Regions from separate parts of the Pseudophaeobacter sp. genome, predicted to be linked through region 4. Evidence: riboswitches for the same ligand, from Rfam matches in the RefSeq annotation. Region 4 holds a riboswitch; each other region holds the start of a gene.
What was found. Region 4 has a riboswitch for cobalamin ahead of ACN0VH_RS06385 (CbtB domain-containing protein). Riboswitches for the same ligand answer to the same signal wherever they lie in the genome.

Region 1 (4,310 bases), on a different contig from region 4:
AATCATGGTTGCCCAGACCAAGCACATCGTAATCCAGCGCTGCAAACGCCGCCATCAAAGGATGGGGCCCAGTGGTTACATCCCCCGAGCTGCCATCCGGCGCCGGCATCGCTGCCTCACCCAACGGAGAGCCCTGCAGGGCATCACCGTTGTCCAGCAGCAATGCGACCCCGCCGCAGGCCTCTGCTTCGCGGCGCGCCTCGCCAATCAGGCTGGAAATCCGGGACAGGCCAACACCCGGATCGGGGCGATCAGCAAAATAGTCATGGCTCAGCAGGTTGCAGTGCAGATCGGTTGTCGCAAGGATGCGCAATAGGCCAGAGCCTTCCTCTGCCCCTTCATCCAAGAGGTCAGAACCTACAGATGTAGATGCCGTAAACGCTGTCATACCGCTGAATTCGCAGCTGTCACTGCCCGCTCCAATCCGTGCTTTATCCGCCCCCCGCTGAGGGGTCTCACCTTTGAATCAGCGTTTCGCAGGTTTGCAAAGGCACCAAATGCCCCATCTTAGATAAAATGTCGCCAAGTTGCAGGTCAGCTAGCCGCCAAACACCCAAAGTCAAGACAGACCGGAACGGGCAAGAACCGCCCAAAACGCGGAACCTGCGCGAATTTTCTGTCAGATCGGCTGGCCTTTCGCGCCGCAAGGGGGCATCACAATGCACAACAGGCCAGCACAGGGGGCAAGGAATGAAACGTGCAGAACAGGTAACCTTTGGGGGTGGCGGCGGGTTAGATCGCAAGGCACAGCTGCGCGAAGACCCCACCGCGTTGGCCCTGGCCTGGGGCGCTGCAACCACGCAGGTTCTGTTAACCTGGCGCGGCAAGGTTCTGAGCCAGCGTTCGGATCCGGCGCGCGGCCCGGACGGCCTGGCCTGGGTTGACACAGACCACCCTGTGGCTGCGGCCTACCAAGACAGCGCCCTTTATTTGGGGGCGGATCCCAGCGGCGCTGATCTATTTGCCTGCGATCTGGGCAACTGGCATCCTGATGCACTGGACGAAATGGCACTGGCCAGTTTTGCCGATCTCAGCGAGCAGCAGCATCCCGACCTGCCAACCGGCCATGTCTTTGCCGAGCTGCGCCGGATCATGGCCCGGCTCACCCCGCTGGAGGCCGAACTGGCCGCCACCGCCAAGGCGCTGCTGTCCTGGCATCAATCGCACCCGTTCTGCGCCCGCTGCGGCAGCAAAACCCAGATCACCCAGAGCGGCTGGCAACGCCAATGCCCGGACTGCAAGGCGCTACATTTCCCCCGTACCGACCCGGTTGTCATCATGTTGATCACCCAGGGCGAAGAGGTGTTGATGGGCCGTTCTCCGGGCTGGCCTGCCGGGATGTATTCACTGCTGGCCGGATTTGTTGAACCCGGCGAAACGCTAGAGGCTGCCGTGCGGCGCGAAGTCCTGGAGGAGACCGGCGTCACCGTGGCCGAGGTTGGCTATCTGTCCAGCCAGCCCTGGCCCTTTCCCATGTCCCTGATGTTTGGCTGCCAGGGGCGCGCCACCAGCCGCGACATCACCATTGACCCCAAAGAGATCGAAGATGCGCTCTGGGTCAGCCGCCAAGAGATGATGACGGTCTTCGCTGGCGACCACCCAAAGATGCATGCCGCGAGAAAAGGTTCAATTGCGCATTTTCTTCTGGAAAACTGGCTTGCAGACACCTTGGATTAAGAAGATGATTCTACCATCAAAATTCGACAAGACACCCTGAGGGCTGGCCAAGCGCCAGAAGGCATAGCATGGAATTATCAAGCAATGAGGACGTCGATGCGCCCCTCTCTGACGTCTTTGACGCACTTTCTGATTTTGGCAATTTCGAACGCTCGGCGATCCGGCGTGGCATCGAAGTCCAGCGGCTGAGCAACGACAGCACGCCGCAGGTTGGCCTGGCCTGGGATCTGCGGGCAGATTTTCGCGGCAAGCCACGCGAAGTCCACCTGGAACTTGCCACCTATGAGCCAGCAACACTGATTGGCCTGAACGGCGACAGCAACAGCCTGACAGGTCAGGGCCAGATCGAACTTATGGCGCTGTCACCAAAGCGCACCCGCATTTCGGTCAAGGTGAAGCTAAAGGCCAAGACCCTGTCAGGGCGACTGCTGCTGCAATCCCTGAAACTGGCCCGCGCCAAGGTCAACCGCCGTTTTCGCCACCGGGTGGCGGAATTTGCCAGCCTTACCGAAGACCGGCTGAACCATACCGCCTAGGTCCAATTACGTCAGCTCTGCCATCCTGTCAGCGCCGCCAATTCCTGCCCCGCTGCAAATGGCGATTGACGACTCATCCCTGACGGCGTTAGCGGTGAAGGGATGGTTCTCGAGGCGCATGATTTTGTGTCCGGGATGAAAAGGGAACGTGGTGCGGCATGGGTTTTATACCTTTGCCAATTCCACGACTGCCCCCGCAACTGTAGGCGGTGAGCGCTTCGGATAAACCACTGGCACGGGGCACGCCCCAGCCGGGAAGGACCGAACCCGCAACGACCCGCAAGTCAGGAGACCTGCCATCGCATGGAAACTCGAAACTGGACGGGGAGTCCGGGCGGGTGTCAGCGTTGGCTAGGCGATCATCGCCTAGGGAAAATGCTGACCCTCTCGCGCCTTCCTGCCCCGCGCGGAGGGCGCATTATGACAGCGACATCAACCAAAGCGGCCGTGCAACCGGCCCGCAGCAAAACACCCAGCGATATCGGCCAAGGCCATGCCGATCACACCAGCCAAAGCCTTTGCCTGCATACAGGGGGCCCCTGCCCGGCCCTGGCCCGTATGGTCACCGCCCTCACCGGGGCGCTGGACAAGGCCCGCCCGGTAACCACACCTGAATTTGAGCTCAGCGGTGAAAGCAAGCTAGAGGGCTGCCCCCGGACCTGCGATGCACGTTTTGTCGCCAGCCATCACCGCATTCGCGTCTTTTGCGACGTGCCCCCTGCGGCAGAAATCTCGGCGCTGGACAGATTTGCCGATGCCTTTCTGGCCCCAGCCCAAGCGGACTTTCCCCTTGTCGCAAGCACATTGCCACACCGTCCCTGCGCCTTGGCGCAAGTGCTGACAAATCCTATGGTTCCCGAACCGGCCTAGGGGCCAGCGCCGGTCACCGCCCAATGCATCTGCGGCTCTGTCTCGACAGCACAGGGCCGCACCGCCCGCAACCGCTGCAACGCTTGATCCGGCGGCTCGCCCGCCTCAATCATCAGCCGCAGCACCACCATCCCCGACCGGCCGCAGCCACCCCGGCAATGTACCAGAACCCGCCCTCCGCCGCGCAGTGCCTGGCGTGCAAGGGTGCTGATCCCGGGCCACTGGTTCAGCATATCCGGCGTTGGTGGTGCATAGTCCGGCACCGGCAAATGCTGCCAGCGGCAACCCATGGCCTGAATATCCTGCCCCAGACTCGCGGCACCTGCGGCAAGATGTTCCACATCGGTGGTCATCGAAATCACCAACCCCGGCTGCCAGTCATGCAGATGCGCCATATCCCCCTGAAAATCACCTCCCGCCCCCGGCAAAGGACAGAGCGCAAGAATACCCTCACCCACGCTGAGCGCGTGCAGGGTCAGCGGCGTCACATCACGGCAACTGATTTCGTCATCCATGGCCGGGCCTCCTGTCGGGCGGGCAGCTGCACAAGCAGATCACAACGATCTGAACCAAAAGACTGGCCTGCGTCCCGGCATTGGTCAACAGCGGTGGACGAAGCCCCTCTGCCCGCGTACCTTGCCCCACGCGCGATCCCGCCCATCCGAATCCGGCAAGAGACCTATGAACGATAGCACAAGCGACAGCAGCCAATCCCAGTATCAAGTCTTGGCGCGCAAATACCGCCCCGAGACATTTGCCGATCTGGTCGGCCAGGATGCCATGGTCAGAACGCTGAAAAATGCGTTTGAAACCAACCGGATCGCCCAAGCCTTTATTATGACGGGTATTCGCGGCACCGGCAAAACAACCACCGCGCGCATCATTGCCAAGGGCATGAACTGCATCGGTCCCGATGGCTCCGGCCAACCCACCACAGAGCCCTGTGGCCAGTGTGAACACTGCACCGCCATCATGGAAGGCCGCCATGTCGATGTGATGGAAATGGATGCCGCAAGCCGTACCGGGGTTGGCGATATTCGCGAAATCATTGATTCGGTCCAATACCGCGCCGCCTCAGCCCGTTATAAGATCTATATCATTGATGAGGTCCACATGCTGTCCACCAGCGCCTTCAACGCGCTGCTGAAGACGCTGGAAGAACCGCCAGCACATGTGAAATTCATCTTTGCCACCACCGAAATCCGCAAGGTGCCGGTGACGGTCCTG
Region 2 (4,310 bases), on a different contig from region 4:
GACATCATGGGGGTGATGCCAGAACCTGCGGAAACGAACAGATACTTGCTGGCCTTGCTTTTGGAATTGCTGAACAATCCCGCCGGGCCAATTGCTTTCATGCGCATCCCGGGTTGCAAATTATCCAGCATCCAGCGGGTTCCGATGCTGTCCTCTTGCGCCTTGGCAGTGATGGTGATCGAACGCGGCCGCGACGGAGAGGAGGAAACCGTATAGGTGCGATGCACAACACCGCCCGGCTGTCCCGGAGCCGGGATTTCGAGCGTCAGAAACTGTCCGGGCTCATAGCTGAAGAGCGCCCCGGAAGGCGCGCGAAAGCTGAAGCTTGCGGTATTTGGCGCCTCAGGAACCACTGAAACACATTCCAGTGTTTCCCCATCTTTCCAAACGCCTGCGGCTGAATAGAGGTCTTTCATATCGTTTACTCCGCCGCCACGGCATCAGGTGCCAGGCGATCTGTCAATGTGGTGCAATACCACTCTACAAACTGTAGTACTCCGGTCTCTTGCGTTCCCGAATAGGGGCCGGGCGCATAGGCTGGGCTGTTGATGCCTTGTTGATTGTTTTCGACAACCTCCCGGTCTTCTTCATTCGTGGCGATCCAGACCTCTGTCAGGCGTTTCAGATCATAGTCGACACCTTCGACCGCGTCTTTGTGGACCAGCCATTTGGTGGTCACCTCAGTTTCGGTCGCGCTGATCGGCGTGACACGGAAGACAATGGAATGGTCCGCAAGGAAATGGTTCCAGGTTGTGGGATAGTGAAACTTCAGCAGTGCCCCGGCATCGGCAAAGGGGGCGTGCCCCATCCCGCGACGCACAGCGGCTTTGCCGTTCATCGTATAGCTTTCGGCACCTTGCTTCAGCGGCATGCGTGCCAGCCGGTACTGTCCGTCACCATCAAGGCGAAAGTGAGAGGGCAGCCCCGCAGCTTCACAACGGTCAAAATGCGCCTGCAGATGCGCTGGTGTATTGCCGTCTTCGATACCGGTTACAGCAGGGTCATCCGGGAAAGTCCTGCAAAGTGCCGGGTGGTTACCGCCGCAATGGTAACATTCGCGGTTATTTTCCCAGACCAGTTTCCAGTTGCCGTTTTCAACGATTGAGCTCTCGAAGGCGACTTTGGCATTTCCCAGATCATGCGGCTCTAGATAGGGGCGGGCGACTTCAGCAAAGCTATCAAAATCAGGGGCCTCGTCCGCCAGGCAGATATAGACCAGCCCTGCCAGTTCGCGGCAATGCACCGTTTTCAAACCATGCTGCCTGGGGTCAAAATCAGGCCCCATATCGCGGGCCCAGAGCAAAGATCCATCAAGCTCATAGGTCCATTGGTGATAGGGGCAGACCAATTTGGGGGCGTTTCCCTTGGCCGCCTTGCAAATGATAGAACCACGGTGGCGGCAAGTGTTGTGGAAGGCCCGAATCAGATTGTCAGCGCCCCGCACGATAACTACGCGATAGGCCCCTACGTTATAGGTGACGTAGTCGCCGGGTTTGGCCAATTCACAGGCCGCAATTGCAAACAGCCAATCGCGGTAGTGGATGTTCTCCAGGTCGGCCTGAAAGATTTCGGGGTCGGTGTAGAACGCCTGTTCCAAGGTATGTTTCGGTTTTCGGCGGGCAATTAGGCTTTGAATAGTGTTCACTTCTGGCTCTCCTGCCGCGCCCCGCGGCCTTGCTTGGGCAGATGACATGGGAGAACAGTTCGGAGGCGCGCGAGGAACACGTCCGGAATCTGTGCCCCCACCGCCACCCGCGGTTTGACATATCTGCAAGGCTGGTTTCCGGACTTGGAAGAGGCTTTCACCGGGTAGCGGCACCTTCCCGGGATCCTCGTCCCAGTGGTGATAGCCGAACCTGATCTTCCTTACCGTTGCGGGGGCAGTGTCGGGTTTTCACCGACTTCCCAATTCTCTGCCGCCCGCGCGGGACGGCAGCACCTTGCCGGGACAGACTAGATCGCAAGCGCCGGATTTCTGAGTTGCGAACGACTTCTTTAGGTCCAAAACCGTACTGCCATGCAAAAGCTGCAACATGGCCGCCGCAGGCAACGAAGCAGGGCTTGCCATGCCCAAAAAGCGAAGGTTGATGCCCCATGCAACGAATGCTGCGCCGATGCGGGGGCATTGGGAAGACCGAGAGCGGGGAGGGGGCTGGCCGAAGATTTGCCATCCGGGATGGCCCCGTCATCGCCCAACTGTTGCTGGCGTGGCCTACCGCTCTATCAGGCGTTGCTGAGCGGTAAACCAGACGCGTTCTGGTGTATGTTTCTGCCAGTGGTTAGGCCATTGACCTTTTCGACAATGGCGGCAGCATCAATGCCATGATGACTATAGAGATCGCCAATCGTACCGGTCTGACCAAAATGTTCCACACCCAGCGGAATGGTCTGGTGCCCCGCAACCGACCCCAGCCAAGACAGGGTTGCCGGGTGACCGTCGATCACGGTGATGATTTTGCAATGCGGCGGCAGGGCAGACATGAGAGTTTCGATATGAGACTGCGCATCAGCAGCGCCGCGCGACCGCACCCGTTGCGCCGCAGTCCAGCCCGCATTCAAACGGTCAGCCGAGGTAACGGCGAGAACGCCCACATCCCGCCGGGCCTCGCCAATCATCCCTGCAGCCTTGATCGCTTCGGGCGCGACGGCGCCCTGGTAGGCAATCACGACATCGCAATTCGGCCCCGGCCTGCGCAGCCAGTAGGCGCCATCAATGGCCCCCTGGCGGAAATCATCGTCGACCCGCTTGCCGGGCTGTTCGATCGGGTTGGTGGACAGGCGCAAATAGACAGAGCCGCCGGTTTCGTCGCGCAGCCAGGTGCGCTCATCCGGGTCGCCTTCGCCGTCGCGCTGAAGGTAGTCAAAGGCCCATTGCATGATCACCGCCAATTCATCCGCAAAAGCAGGTTCAAAAGCGGCGAGACCGTCCTGGCTCATCCCGATCAGCGGCGTGCCGACTGACTGGTGGGCACCACCTTCAGGTGCCAGGGTAATGCCTGACGGCGTCCCCACCAGAATGAAACGGGCATCCTGGTAGCAGGCATAGTTCAGCGCATCCAGGCCGCGGGCAACAAAAGGGTCATAGACCGTGCCAATAGGGATCAGGCGCTTGCCGAACAGCGAATGTGACAGGCCCGCCGCCCCCAATAACAGCATCAGGTTCATTTCTGCGATGCCCAGTTCGATATGCTGTCCCTGCGGCGTGAATTCCCATTTCGCGGTCGAAGGGATGCGGTGTTCGATGAAGGCGTCGGCCTGTTCTGCCCGGCCAAATAGTTTGCGCCGGTTCACCCAGGGGCCCAGGTTTGTCGTGCCGGTCACATCAGGCGATGTGGTCACGATCCGCTCGGCCAGCGGGCTGTCACCTTTGGACAGATCATCGAGGATCTTGCCAAAGGCCATCTGTGTCGAAGTATCGCGGGCGGTGTCAATTTCAAGGCTGGGCACAGCCAGTTTGATATCCTGAAAACGACGTCTGCCCTGCGCAAAGAAGGCCACCTGGGACAGGAACTCTTGCAGGGCCTTGGGATCTTCAACGGTGGCCATCGGATCCCATTCTTCCCCTTCTCTCACCCCCATGTGCGCCTGCCACTGGGCAAATTGGCTGGTATTCATCAGCCCGCCGTGATTGTCCTTGTGCCCGGCAATCGGGGTGCCCCAGCCTTTGATGGTATAGGCAAGAAAACAGGTTGGGCGGTCATGGTCGATCGCCTGAAAGGTCTGGGCCATCGTTTCAACGCAGTTGCCGCCGAGGTTTTCCATCAGCGCCGCCAGTGCCGCATCATCGCGCCGTTCGATCAGCGCCGATACCGCGCCCTGATCGCCCAGATCCTCCAACAGCCGTTTGCGCCAGACCGCGCCGCCCATGAAGGTCAGCGCCGCGTATTCCTGGTTCGGGCAGGCATCAATCCAATCGCGCAGGCGGTCGCCGCCCGGTTCTTCAAAGGCGGCCCGCTGCAAGGCGCCGTGCTTTACCCGCACCACATCCCAGCCAAAGGCATCAAAGATTTTCTCGACCCGTTCAAACAGGCCCTCGCGCACGATCCCGTCCAGGGACTGGCGGTTATAGTCGATGATCCACCAGGTATTGCGCAGATCGTTTTTCCAGCCTTCCTGTAGCGCCTCGTAGATGTTGCCTTCGTCCAGTTCAGCATCACCGACCAGTGCCACCATCCGGCCCATCGGCGCGTCCTCGCCCCAGCGTTTGGCCTTGATATAATCCTGAATGATCGAGGCAAAGGAGGTGATCGCCACCCCAAGCCCAACCGACCCGGTGGAGAAATCGACATCATCGATATCCTTGGTCCGGC
Region 3 (4,310 bases), 1.2 Mb from region 4:
CATCCTGCAGTGAGTTGGCGGGCTGAAACACCACCACCGGAATGCCAAGACGGCGCAGCATTTCCGTGGTGGCCACTGTCGAATAGGCACCGGCAATCACCAGATCGGGCTGCAGCAAATATATTTCTTCCGCCAGCCCATGGTTGACGGGGTAGGCCAGGGCGTGTTCCGCCATGGCCGAGGCGCGTGTGTCCCGCGCGATGTAGGAAACCGATGCCAACTGGCCGGGCGCTGCAAGCAGCATTGCCAGCTGGTCGGTGCAGAGGTTCATCGACACCACGCGGGACGGCCCGGCAAATGCACCGGTGGCGGCCCACAGAAGGGCCAGGGCTATGCCGGACAGTTTGCGCATGGATCAGAACGTTGATTCCAAACCAACATAGAGCGCACGGCCGCGTTTGGCGTACCCCCAAACGTCGGAATACTCTTTGTCGAACAGGTTGGTGACACGACCGGTCAGGGTGACCTGATCGGTGAGGTCATATCGAGCCGCGACGTCCACGGTCACATAGCTCGGCATCTCCACCACCGGATACGGCCAGGCGCCGAAAAACTGCGTATCGTAGTTCCCGGTCACATAGCGCAGATCGGCGTTCACGCTGCCACGTGCGTTCATGAACTGATGCGTCGCGCTTAGCAGCAATTCGTGCTTGGGACGGCGCACCTCGACGGAGCCATCGGCGTTTGATGCGTCCAGGTAGGTGTATGCCAGACGGAAAGTCAGATCATCGGTGGCTTTGATGTCACCGGCGATTTCGACACCGCGGCGCTTGGCCTTTTCAGTTCGGTTGCGATAGGTGTTCATGCCCAGACCGGTGTCGAAATACCATTCGATTTCGTCTGTCAGGTTTTCGCGAAACATGGTGACGTCAACCAGACCACGGCCTTGCAGGAACGGCACTTCGACGCCCAAGTCAAAGCTGCGGTTTTTCTCAGGCGCTAGGTTCGGATTGCCAACAGTGCCAGACGAACTGCCAAACAGCTCGAAGAAGGATGGGTCGACGCTGCCTTCACCCGCCGACGCGTGCAGGCGAACGCCGTTGCCAAACACATAGGCGGCGCCGACGTTCCAGGTGGTGTCATCGTCGAATGAGCTGTTGTTGTCACGCCGCAGCCCGCCCTGAACGCTCAAGCCATTATTGAACGATCCACGATATTCCACCGCAAAAGATGTCCGGTCAGGTCGGTAGTCTGGGTTGGAGTTCGACCGTTTCTGAGTATTTTCAGCGATCACGTTCACGATCTGGTTGGCGTCTTCCAGTGTCGCACTGTCCAGCGCGAAGCTCAGTAGATAACGCACCGATTTCCGGTCCGCCTGAGAAAAGCGGCCAGCGCTGGATAGGCTTTCGAAGTCGCTGTAATCGTAGGACAGGCGGTGTTTCATGCGTCCGCCCAACATTGCGTATTCGGCAAATATACTGGCGAGCCGCTCGGTGCGCTCGGAGGTTGCAGTGGGGTCGTCGGTGACGCTTTGATCAACCGTCACAGCCGAGTAGTTTTGCGGATCGCTGTCGTACTCCTCTTCGGAATGGCGGAAGGAGAAGCCAAGCTGCAAATCTTCCGACACCAAATAGTCGCCGGTCAGGTTGATGGTACTGCGCTCAATCCCGTCTTTTTCGCCGCCACTGCCGGAGATGTCATAGCCGCGATCGTTCAGGTGTGACAGACCGACCGCCAGGCCGCCGCGTTCATTGCGCATTGAATAGCGCCCCGCGACCGAGGTTGCGTCACCACCTTCGATTTTGCCAAACAGCTCGCGACCGATGGCACCCTTCTTGGTGATGATATTGATGACACCCGACGACGCGCTGGATCCGTAGAACACCGATTGCGGGCCGCGCAGAACTTCGATGCGTTCGATATTGGCGGTTTCCAGGCCCGACAGGATGTATTCGTCATTCCCAGCCGATGCAGGAACGCCGTCGATCAGTATCAGTGTATTGTTGCCTTCACCGCCGCGGATGCGGATCTGAGTGAAATTGTCGCCAGAACCGTTGACCGAAATACCGGGCACCGCGCGCAGCGCGTCCTGAACGGTCAGAATGCCGCGTTCTTCGATTTCTTCGCTCGTCAGGACCGAAGCTGAGCGGCCGTATTTCTGGGCCTCGACCGGCGTAAAGCCGCCGGAGACGATGATCTCTCCCAGATCGGTGACGACGTCATCCTGGGCGATTACGATTGCTGGTGCGGCGGCCAGAGCCGCAGCCAATGACAGGCTTGCCTTGCGCATATTCCATTCCTCCCGACCCGCGCAACAAGCACAGGCCAAGTGACTGCCAAAGCGGGCAGTGTATTCGGGTTTGGTCTTTGAAAGGCATTGCCTCCGCAGACAGTGAAAACTGCCACCACTACGGAAATCCGTTATCTACAGCGCGCCCCGCACCGGGATAGGGTGATCATCCTGGCAGGTCTCCTGACTTGCGGGTCGAGGCTTTGCCGCACCTTCCCGCCCCTCGGGGCAGTGGCATCTCGCAGCATTGCTCTCCGCTCACAGTTGCGGGGGCAGTCACGGATTCGGCGCCTGTTGGCTACACCTCACCGTGTTCCCTATTAACCGGGTGGTTTCCCAGCCGGACCAGAATTGCCGGAACTTATGCAAGTTGAGCTTTTTTTGTCAAGCGCCAATGTCTCACTGGCCGCCTTGGATGCGGCTCCAAAAGGCTGCTTCCCCAGTAGGTTAGGTTTTGTCTATTTCATTTGCTGATCGGAGAGGTCGCTTGGCGACGAGAAATTCTGATGAGCTGATGTCGGTTGGCGTTGATAACTGCAAATAAGTCTTTCATTTGATTGGGTTCGGCAAGGGGGGCGGTCTTGTTACGCAGGAAGATCAAGCGGCTGCCGCTGGTGGCAACGTTCCGGAAATTGCCACTCTGCATTGTCGGCTTGGAAGCCTGCCTGAGCACACATTTTGTGCGCCGGACTTTGAGCGGGATGGGGTTTTTGCCCCGGATCATTCCAGCGATATATGTGAATCCGTTCAATAAGGCGAACAGAACGGCGACAACGACGCCGAGGTAATTACGGAAGCCGCCCGGCGTTCCAACCTGAAGGCGTCGACTATGGCTTGCTGCAGCATATCCTCCATATTGGCTCGCTCAGACATACCCTGCCTCTCTGAGCTGAACCGCATCGATACCGGGAGGCTCAGGCATTTCTGACAATGCTGCCGCCCGGGCTTCTTTGAGGAGGCAGGTTTCTTCTACCTGGGGAGATGCAGGATCACTTTCCGCGAAATGCGCGGCCTTGACGCTACCAAAGTCGTGAACATTCTCGAGCGTGAGAAGCGAGAGCAGGGCAGATGCGGCGCGTACCGGGCGCGCAGTGCGAGGCCTGTCACAGCACTGCCCCGGCTCTGGCGCCGGTATGGCCGCCTGCACACCAGCTTTCGCGGCCATTGACAAAGACCAGGTCGATACCTTCCGCAGGGCGGGTGGGGTGCGTGTAATCGTTGCCTTCACGGATGGAGGCGGCATCAAAGACCACTAGGTCCGCATACATACCTTTGGCGATGCGGCCCCGATCCTGTAGCCCAAAGCGGTCGGCGGGCATCGAGGTCATGCGTTTGATGCCAGTTTCAAGGTCAAAGACCCCTGTGTCGCGGACATAATGCCCAAGAACCCGCGGGAAGGTGCCCCAGACACGTGGGTGCGGATGGCTGCCACGGGCGATCCCATCTGAACAGATGATCGTATGCTCATAAGCAAGGATGCGGCGCACATCGGTCTCATCCATGATGAAAAATATGCCAGTGGCCGGCAGCAGGCGTTCCATCGCACTGTCGATATCGGTGCCCCATTCCGCCGCGATGTCAGACAGATCGCGACCTGCCATTTCGGGGTAGGGGACGGATTCAGCGACGATCACCCGGCTGGCCTGTCTGTGGCGGCCCGAATTCAGCATCGTGGAAGACGCCGTCCAGGGCGTCGTATCCAGCCCGACGTCCTGCAGTTTTCGCGCTTGGTCAATCATCGCAAGCGTCGTTTCGCTCAGCCCGTGATTGGCAAGGCCCGCGCATTTGTGATGGCTGACATGAACACCACAGCAGGCATCACGGCCGATCTGAAAGGTTTCTTCGAGCGCTTCAATGACTTGATCGCCCTCATCACGCATATGGGTGACGTAAAGTCGGCCATGTGCCTGCGCGACCCGCGCCATTTCTATCAGCTCTTGGGTGGTCGCGGCACGGGCGGGCGGATAGAACGGCCCGGTCGACAGTCCGATCCCGCCCTCCGACAGGGCGCGGTCAAGCGCGCGAACCATGGCGGCGGTCTCGGCCCGGTCGGCGGGGCGGTCGAGGTCAGCCACTTCGT
Region 4 (4,310 bases):
GATCTGGAAGCCGCCATCGCAGGCTATGCCACTTTCCTGCGCGAACATGTGGATCTTGAGGCGCTCAAATCGGCAGCCATGGGCGCGGCCGCCCCAGCCCCCAACAGGCTGCCAAAGCCCCCGGCGCAGCGCATCGCGCTGGCACGGGATGCGGCCTTTTCCTTTACCTATCCGCATCTTTTGACCGGCTGGCGCGCCGCTGGCGCTGAAATCCTGCCGTTTTCCCCCCTCGCGGATGAGGCCCCGGCCCAAGACGCCGATCTGGTCTGGTTGCCCGGCGGTTACCCGGAACTGCACGGCGGCACCCTGGCCGCCGCCGAGACCTTCCGTGCGGGCCTGCGCAAGCACGCCGAGACCAAGCCAGTGCATGGCGAATGTGGGGGCTACATGGCCCTTGGCAACGCGCTGATCGACAAGGAAGGCAATCGCCATCAGATGGCCGGTCTGCTGGGGCTGGTCACCTCCTATGAAAAACGCAAATTCCATTTGGGCTATCGCCGCGCCGAGCTGCAGGCGCCGATGCCGGGCTTTGCAACAGGTGCAGCCCTGCGCGGGCATGAGTTCCACTATTCCACCATTCTGGATGAACCCGACGCCCCACTGGCCCATGTCATGGACGCCGATGGCAATCCGGTGCCGGAGACCGGCTCCATCAAGGGCCATGTCACCGGCACCTTTTTCCATCTGATCACCGGAGAAGGCGCATGAGCGGCTTTGTCAGCTTTGTCTCTTCCGGGCCGGGCGATCCCGACCTGTTGACGGTGAAGGCGGTCAAGAGACTGGAAGCTGCCGATGCGGTGCTGTTTGATGATCTGTCTGCCGGGCCGATCCTTACCCATGCCCGCGCCGAGGCCGATCTGGTGGGTGTTGGCAAACGCGCCGGACGCCCCTCGCCCAAACAGGACCACGTAAGCCAGCTCTTGGTGGACTACGCCCTAAGCGGACAGAATGTGGTGCGGCTGAAATCCGGCGACAGTGGCGTTTTTGGTCGCCTGGAAGAAGAAATCACTGCGCTACGGGCCGCCGGTATCGCGTTTGAGATCGTGCCTGGTGTAACGGCCGCTTCGGCGGCGGCGGCGGCGGCCAATATCCCGCTGACCCGGCGGCTGACGGCGCGCCGTATGCAGTTCATCACCGGTCACGACGTCACCGGTGGCCTGCCAGATAGCCTCAACATGGCGGCACTGGCCGACCCTGATGCCACCACGGTTGTCTATATGGGCAAACGCACCTTTGCCGCCCTGGCGGAAAAGCTGGTCGAAGCCGGTTTGCCACCTGAAACCCATGCGCTGGTGGCATTGGGGGTATCCACACCCGAACAGGAACTCAGCTGCCATACGGTGGGTGAATTGCCACAGGTTCTGCGTGCGATGGAAACCACTGCGCCGGTTCTCATACTCTACGGCCCGCTGGCCGATACCGATCTGACCCCGAGAGGCTGAGCCGGTGCCGCAGCCGACCCTGACCCTCTGCCGGAGTTGCCGGAGCGCCGATCTGGCCCTGCCCCTTCGCCTGACAGAGGCCTTGAAACAGGCCGGGATCGCGGCGCGGGTGCAGGAGGTGGACTGCATGTCCGGCTGCACACGCCCGCAGACCCTTGCGGTACGGCAAAGCGGCAAGACGGCCTATCTCTTTGGCGAGATCACCGCAGCGGACCTGCCAGATATCGTCGTCTTTTTGCGGCTCTTTGACGAAAGCGCAGATGGCACCCTGGCAGATGCCCGCCCTCTGGGAGCGCTGCGGATGAAGGCCATCGCGCGAATCCCGGCGGATCTGGACTAGATCCTGCAACAGGGGCAAAATCACCCTGCCCGCCGAAAAGTCGCATCTTTGCCCATGCAGGACGGTTTCCAACTTGACCGGGCGGTGTGACAAAGGGCACAACAAATGAACATGGTGTCCAACGGTGCAAAGCATCAGGGCTGAAACGGGAATGAGGAATGGCGGACCAAATCGCGGCGCCACACCCTCAACCGCCCCCGCGACTGTGAGCAGAGAGCGGTTTTTCATATCCACTGGGGCCAATCTGGCCACCGGGAAGGGGAAAAACCGCTGTGACCTGCGAGTCAGGAGACCGGCCATGTATTGGAATGCAACTTTTGTCGTCGGGTGTGACGACGTGGAGAATAATGATGACAACAAAGACACTGAACAAATCCGCTGCAGGCGTTGGTTTTGCACCCGCTCTGTTTGCCGTGATCCTCGGCCTGGGTATTGTCACCCTGACCGGTCACGTACAGGCCTCTGCCCTGCATGACGCGGCCCATGACGTCCGTCACGCAACCGGCTTCCCCTGCCACTAAGCAGATGATGAACCGTATCTTGACCAGCGCGTTGTTCGCTGGTGCTGCAGCAGGGTTGATAACCGCTCTGCTGCAGCTTCTTTTTGTGCAGCCTGTTCTTTTGCATGCCGAGCTTTATGAAAGCGGCGAGCTGGTGCATTTTGGCGGTGCCGCAGTTTCGGCGCATCCGGAGCTGCCCGGCTTTGACGTCATGCGCGACGGGTTGAGCATCATTTTCACCATGTTGACCTACACCGGCTATGCGCTGGTCATGGTTGCCCTGATGTCACTTGCCGAGAGCAAGGGCCATGTTGTCACCGCACGGGCGGGCATTCTCTGGGGGCTGGCAGGTTTTGTCACCTTCCATCTGGCGCCAGCTTTGACCCTGGCACCAGAAGTGCCCGGCGTCGCCGCTGCCGATGTTTTTGACCGCCAGATCTGGTGGACAGCAACCGTGGCTGCTGCTGGCATTGCCATGTGGCTCATCGCCTTTGGCGGCAATCTGGTCTCTTATGCCATTGCCGTGGCGCTGTTGCTGCTGCCGCATCTGATTGGTGCCCCGGAGCCAGACAGCTTTACCGGTCCGGTTCCAACCGAGATCGGCGCGCTGTTTGCCGCACGCGCCCTTGGCGTTGGCATGGCCGCCTGGGTTCTGCTTGGCACCTTCGCCGGTTATTTCTGGCAGTCGGAAGCGCCTCGTACCGCCGCAGCGTAATCGCAACAAGACCTCCGCCGACGCATCGCCACCGGCGGAGGTTTCTGTTTCAAAGGATCAAGAATGTCCCGTTCCCTCGCACTCTTTGCCATTGGGCTTACCTTTGGCTGTGGCATCGGTTTTGTTGTCGCTGCCGGCAATGGCATCACCTTCACCGGTCACGACCACGGCGACCCGGCGCAGCACGGCGGCGCAGAGCACCAGATGGAAAGCCTCGGCCACGCGCATAGCCAGCCGCTGATGATCACAGCGGGCAGTAGCGCGCCGAAAATCGCAGTCAAAGTCCACAAGGACCCGATGTCTGGCTGGAACCTGCAGGTCACGACAGAGAATTTCCTCTTCTCGCCCGAGCACGTCTCTACCGCGGATCGTCCCGGCGAAGGCCATGCCCATGTCTATATCAACGGCAGCAAGCTGACGCGGCTCTATGGCAACTGGCTGCATCTGGGCGATCTGCCCAAGGGCAAGGTCGAAATCACGGTGGCGCTGAACGCCAATAGCCACAGCCCGCTGATGATCGAGACAGATCCGATTGCTGACAGCGTGATCATTGAAAACCCCTGACCCCTTGGTGCCCCGGTTGCAGCCCTGGTCTGCCGCCTGACCTGACGCGAAGTCGATACAAAGCGGCCCGATCCCGCGATGCCGCCGGATCCGGGCTTGATTATGCTGAAACACGGCGCCATAGCGGGCCGTGTTTCTTTTTGGCAGGAGCCCGACAGATGAACAATGACAGTACGGCGGCCATGATCGAGCTTTCGCTCATTGGCATTGGCACCGGCAACCCGCAGCATCTGACCCTGCAAGCAGTCGCCGCGCTCAATGCCTGCGATCTGATCCTGATCCCGCATAAGGGCGCGGGCAAAGACGACCTCGCCGGGCTGCGCCAGCAGATCTGCGCCCAGGTGATCCAGCCCCCCGGCCCGCGCATTGTTGAATTTTCCCTGCCGGTGCGCGACCCCGCGATCCAGGACTACACCGCCCGCGTGGATCACTGGCACGATGCCATTGCCGAGGTCTGGATCAAAACCATCCGCGACCACTGCCCCGGTGGCAAGGTCAGGGTTGGCTTTCTGGTCTGGGGGGATCCGTCGCTATATGACAGCACCATGCGCATCGCCGAGCGCCTGAAGGCCACGCAGGATATCACGCTAAAGGTCATTCCCGGCGTGACCTCGATCCAGGCGCTGACCGCCGCACATGCCATCCCCCTGAACGAGATTGGCGCACCCTTTACGGTGACCACCGGGCGACAGCTGCGCGAAAACGGCTGGCCTGACAGTGCCGATACCCTGGTGATCATGCTGGATGGC

Region 1: it holds a riboswitch for cobalamin, as region 4 does, so the genes downstream of both, ACN0VH_RS09690 (hypothetical protein) here and ACN0VH_RS06385 (CbtB domain-containing protein) in region 4, are expected to answer to the same signal.
Region 2: it holds a riboswitch for cobalamin, as region 4 does, so the genes downstream of both, ACN0VH_RS11070 (aromatic ring-hydroxylating oxygenase subunit alpha) here and ACN0VH_RS06385 (CbtB domain-containing protein) in region 4, are expected to answer to the same signal.
Region 3: it holds a riboswitch for cobalamin, as region 4 does, so the genes downstream of both, ACN0VH_RS00705 (TonB-dependent receptor plug domain-containing protein) here and ACN0VH_RS06385 (CbtB domain-containing protein) in region 4, are expected to answer to the same signal.

The regions. Positions count from the first base shown of each region.
Region 1 covers NZ_JBLWXG010000003.1:233,099-237,408, forward strand. Annotated here, with positions in the region: gene ACN0VH_RS09675 (5'-nucleotidase C-terminal domain-containing protein) at 1-388, opposite strand, end outside; gene nudC (NAD(+) diphosphatase) at 691-1,677, shown strand; gene ACN0VH_RS09685 (SRPBCC family protein) at 1,746-2,213, shown strand; cobalamin riboswitch at 2,300-2,528, shown strand; gene ACN0VH_RS09690 (hypothetical protein) at 2,634-3,083, shown strand; gene ACN0VH_RS09695 (protein-tyrosine phosphatase family protein) at 3,080-3,598, opposite strand; gene ACN0VH_RS09700 (DNA polymerase III subunit gamma/tau) at 3,765-4,310, shown strand, end outside.
Region 2 covers NZ_JBLWXG010000004.1:56,278-60,587, forward strand. Annotated here, with positions in the region: gene ACN0VH_RS11065 (FAD-binding oxidoreductase) at 1-416, opposite strand, end outside; gene ACN0VH_RS11070 (aromatic ring-hydroxylating oxygenase subunit alpha) at 422-1,693, opposite strand; cobalamin riboswitch at 1,758-1,958, opposite strand; gene ACN0VH_RS11075 (thiamine pyrophosphate-binding protein) at 2,224-4,310, opposite strand, start outside.
Region 3 covers NZ_JBLWXG010000001.1:140,878-145,187, forward strand. Annotated here, with positions in the region: gene ACN0VH_RS00700 (ABC transporter substrate-binding protein) at 1-352, opposite strand, end outside; gene ACN0VH_RS00705 (TonB-dependent receptor plug domain-containing protein) at 356-2,230, opposite strand; cobalamin riboswitch at 2,387-2,595, opposite strand; gene ACN0VH_RS00710 (N-acyl-D-amino-acid deacylase family protein) at 3,334-4,310, opposite strand, start outside.
Region 4 covers NZ_JBLWXG010000001.1:1,338,031-1,342,340, forward strand. Annotated here, with positions in the region: gene ACN0VH_RS06370 (cobyrinic acid a,c-diamide synthase CobB) at 1-708, shown strand, start outside; gene cobA (uroporphyrinogen-III C-methyltransferase) at 705-1,442, shown strand; gene ACN0VH_RS06380 (DUF1636 family protein) at 1,447-1,782, shown strand; cobalamin riboswitch at 1,878-2,097, shown strand; gene ACN0VH_RS06385 (CbtB domain-containing protein) at 2,133-2,303, shown strand; gene ACN0VH_RS06390 (CbtA family protein) at 2,308-2,997, shown strand; gene ACN0VH_RS06395 (hypothetical protein) at 3,061-3,561, shown strand; gene cobF (precorrin-6A synthase (deacetylating)) at 3,744-4,310, shown strand, end outside.